Regions from separate parts of the Methylophaga sp. UBA2513 genome, predicted to be linked through region 1. Evidence: riboswitches for the same ligand, from Rfam matches in the RefSeq annotation. Region 1 holds a riboswitch; the other holds the start of a gene.
What was found. Region 1 has a riboswitch for cyclic di-GMP ahead of B3V56_RS08495 (hypothetical protein). Riboswitches for the same ligand answer to the same signal wherever they lie in the genome.
Positions count from the first base shown of each region.

Region 2: another riboswitch for cyclic di-GMP. It lies ahead of B3V56_RS07245 (hypothetical protein); the one in region 1 lies ahead of B3V56_RS08495 (hypothetical protein).

Region 1 is NZ_DDNT01000014.1:153,487-155,691, forward strand. Features, by position in the region: gene B3V56_RS08490 (polysaccharide biosynthesis/export family protein) at 1-377, opposite strand, end outside; gene B3V56_RS08495 (hypothetical protein) at 503-1,021, opposite strand; cyclic di-GMP riboswitch class I at 1,054-1,133, opposite strand; gene B3V56_RS08500 (hypothetical protein) at 1,336-1,785, opposite strand; cyclic di-GMP riboswitch class I at 1,821-1,900, opposite strand; gene B3V56_RS08505 (undecaprenyl-phosphate glucose phosphotransferase) at 2,135-2,205, opposite strand, start outside.
Region 2 is NZ_DDNT01000010.1:278,214-280,418, forward strand. Features, by position in the region: gene B3V56_RS07235 (metal ABC transporter solute-binding protein, Zn/Mn family) at 1-97, shown strand, start outside; gene B3V56_RS07240 (thioredoxin family protein) at 226-564, opposite strand; gene B3V56_RS07245 (hypothetical protein) at 743-1,282, opposite strand; cyclic di-GMP riboswitch class I at 1,300-1,386, opposite strand; gene B3V56_RS07250 (hypothetical protein) at 1,596-1,772, opposite strand; gene B3V56_RS07255 (hypothetical protein) at 1,778-2,205, opposite strand, start outside.

The DNA.
Region 1 (2,205 bases):
GCCTGCATAGCATCTAGTGGTTGATTCATAACAAACGACCCTGGATTAAGTACTTTCCCCAAAATATGTACTCTATTACCTTCAACACTTGTCACGGATACTGTAACAACTGGGTCAGCTAAATATTCACCAAGCTTTTTAGTTAATTCTGCCTCTACATTGGCAACTGTTTTATCTTTAGCCACTATTTCGCCTGCAAGTGGGAAAGTCACCACTCCATCAGGAAGAACAACTGCTTGCTTTTGCAGAGCTTCTTCGTTCCATACTGAGATATCTAAAATATCTCCAGAGTTTAGTAGATAACGTTCTTCTTCAGCTAATACTGCTGTAGAAAAAGATAATAATAAAGAAAACATTAAGATCAAGCGTTTAGACATTGAAGAAAATCCTTATCTATAATTGACATTCAAAATTGATATTAACACTCTATTTTTCAAAAAAAAAGGGAGCATTCGCTCCCTCCAAAAATATCTTAGTTAACCTACTGTTAACTTAAGTATTATTATGCAGCCACTGCGTTCTTTCTTCTAAGCCCTAAAAAGCCTAATAAAGCAGGAGCAAACAAGAATAATGCTGCTGGCACAGGTACTTCTGACACAGAAACATCATACTTGAATACATCACGGCTAGCGTTAAGAATATCTACAGCATAATTTACACCAGCTTCTAAAAACATAACAAACGAGTAATCACCAGTTATGTCAATAAGTGTTGTATAGACTGGGTAATCAGCTTCAGCTGTAAATCCGAGTTGAGCATTGGTAAAATTCGACTCTGGATTAAATGACCATTCAATTTTTACGTAAGTGTCTTCAGAACTACTTAGATTGAAAAATGACTTCCACGTATCACTAGGACCTGTCCCTTCAGTCACAAAACCACCACCTAAGACAGTTTGTCCACTGGAGATACTGACATCTTGTGTCGCATTCGATGCGCCCGCCACGTCAAAAGATAAAGTCGCTGCATTAACACCAACAGAGAACATTAGAGCTACTAAAAATAGCATCGCTTTTTTCATAATAAACTTCCTTATGCATAAGTTAAAACAAGCAATGCAGCCCAGCCATCTTCAGCGTCAAAGATCTGTGGCTTTCCGACCCCGCCTCACGACGAGTTTGGCTTTAATTAATTATCAAATTTGAGTTTGATAATTACCTATCTGACTTTTTCAGATGGTTCCATGTTAAGGGTCTAGTTCAGAGTCTGTCTATTGTACCTTGGTACAATGTTTACATATATTTACGTAGTCGACCTAGACTTCGTCACTAACAATAACATCAGCCAATAAAAAGGGAGCTTAAGCTCCCTTTTTATTTTCTGTTTTGCTTTTACTTATGCGGCAACAGCAGCTTTTCTACGAAGACCCAAAAAGCCCAATAGAGCTGGAGCAAACAAGAATAACGCTGCTGGAACAGGTACAGCTGAAACACCAAATGACATATTACCCAAAGCAGGTTGAATATCAAATGTTACAGCGTAAAAACCTTCTGCAAGGTTTAACATTGTCGTGAAATCAGGCGCAACGGCGAAAACCATAGTTCCGATTGTAAGTGTACCAGCTACAAACTTGCTAGATGGAGAAAAGTCAAAATCAATAGCAGACAATCCGCCATCGATAACTTCAAGTGTGAAAGACGTTGTAGTATCACCAAATGATGTACTTACTGCACTTGAACCATTATCGAAAATGGTAGCACTGTCTGAAGTTGTTAAGTTGTATGTCGCCGCGTTGGCAGCAACAGAAAACATCATAGCTACGATAAATAGCATCGCTTTTTTCATAATAAACTTCCTTATGCATAGGTTGAAAAAACAAGCAATGCAACCCAGCCATCTTTATATTTAAAGATCTGTGGCTTTCCGACCCCGCCTCACAGCGAGTTTGGCTTTAATTACACAACATCTAACCTGCTGACATTGTGTAAGACCATTTGTATATGATCTTGCTACAAAGCCATCACCGTTGATGTCTATTGTTCTGATTTCTACTGAAAATAATCACGATAACGAGTGTTATCTAGCACCCAAGATTGATGCATCTATTTCAGTAGTATTTCTATGATACCGTGTCTCAGGACAGGCAACAAGTTTATTTTCCTAAGTAAAATTACTAATAAGCTGAGTCGAGATTTCAATAGGCATTTTTACCTACAAACCCCTTAAATATCGTTAAGAAAATAATTTCTATATCCAGAAGTAATG
Region 2 (2,205 bases), on a different contig from region 1:
TCCCGAGTCGTTATCTGAAGAAAATGGCCCGGCTGCAACCTATATAAAACTAATGCAATACAACACACAACAAATCGTCACGGCCCTTTCCGAATAACGCCGAGATACCCAGGCTATTTATCTTCAGATAGTCTGGGTAGTGGCTCCTTAAACCGTTACACATGGTTTATATGCATAACTATTCTCAGAGAAAATCAGTCGGGACAAGGGCAAAACTGGCTCCGCTTAGTTGAGTTTCGACATCAATTCACGAACCTCTTCAGCACGTAATGGCCGCACCAGACGATCCACTTCTTGACCATTGTCTAGCAGTATCAATGTCGGCCAGAGTTTGACCCTAAACCCACGGCCCAGTCGCTTGCCCTTGCCATCATAGATTTTGATATGACGCAGCTCCGTATGTTCATTGATCACTTCGTTGATCGCTGCACGTGCTGCCTGACAATGACCACACCAGGGCGCACCAAACTCAAGTAATACCTTACCCGGCAATTCGCTGGTTTGATCAAAGGTCAATGTTTCCTGTAGATATCCTGAGTCGGCATCAGCTTGATCGATGTTCATATAATTAACTCTATGGGTAAATGACAATCTCTTTACTCAAACGCCGAAAGACTCTTCTCTCAGCCACAAAAAAAAAGGTTCATTTGCCATATCATCTTGCCATAAGTTTCTTTCAGGCAATAAAAAAGCCGTAATGAACTTAATCATTACGGCTTTAATCGGTTTAACAGTCTGGGTATTAAGCGACTGTTTTTTGAGCTCTACGACGTAAGCCCATGAAACCTAATAATGCAGGCGCAAACAAGAATGCTGCAGCAGGAATAGGCACTGCAGATACATTTAATGACATACCACCGATGTTGTCACCGTAGTTACTATCATTGATGAAGAACTGAACTGTGGCATCAGATAACAGTGTAAATGTTGCACCAAGTGCGTTCAGCAGCGCTAAATCTGCTGTCTCATATCTACCAGTATCGCTAGTGATGATATGAGTAGTGCCAGACGGTGTAGTGAATGAGTAGTTGTTGACCCAGCCTTTTGAACAACCAGTGCCATCAGCACTACAACCTTGCACTTTACCCCAAGCATTCCACGCTGTGTATGTGTCATCTTTAAATGGGCTTATTGAATAAGTACCTGCTTTCAGGTTGAGTTCAACAGCATTCGAAGAAGTGTTTGTTTTTGCATCAAGATGGACAGTTGCTGCGTTAGCAGTCAACGGCGCCATAATTAACAACCCGAGTGCGATTAATAAGTTTTTGCTAAATAACTTCATTACATAAGCCTTTGTTATTCTGCAACCCAGCCATCTTTATTCACTACTTATAAAGACCTGAAGCTTTCCGTGCTTGGCTCACACCAAGGTTGGCTTTATTAAGAAATTAATTTACTACAGCTACAGGGTAAATCGCTTTTATAGCTCAATCAATTGTACATTGGTACTAGAAGGCCTATATAAAAGTGGGTTTTGGCGATTTCTAGCATTAAGACTTCCCCACTCACATCAATCTGAACAGGCAAAGCTGGTTAGGAATACAACTATGTATCAAGTAGATAAATCAAACTCAGCGCGAAAATAACGTAACAAGCTAAAGTGAAAAATGACCAAACCAGAGAGCGAGTAGCCCTGACTTTTCCCCACCATAAGCTAGGTTCTCAATAAAGATCGCTTCTTGCATGCACTTGGCAATAAAGTGCATCGCCACCACAGCAAACAGAAACTGAATCAACGCTGGCACCCAACTCAAAACAGTCGCGCTTATCACTATTACTATTCATTATTCTCACGTGGATGTAGCTCAGACTCTATCCACTGCGCGACTTCTTGTTTGTCTTTTCGTTTTACCATCTGCCTAGTATTGATGTCTTTTGGATAAACGCAAGTGCCTGTATTGTGCTTCAACACAAATGCGCGTTTCGCCCCAACAGGGTGTTTACTTGGCGCATGAATTACTGCGGATCTTAACTCGAGACATTCAACGTCTTCCAGTGAAGCGTTTAAACCTATTTCATTTTGAGTCTTTTCAATAATGTCTCGAAATGTTCCTAAAATCAGATAACTACCATTTAGCAACGGCCCTTGACGCAAGGTTTGCTGCACATTTTGCTCCGTAACATTAATGCGCTCAAACTCGGTCACAGCAAGCTTATGCTCCTCCCCGGACGTCATTTTTATCACGGCTTGTACACACACCACAT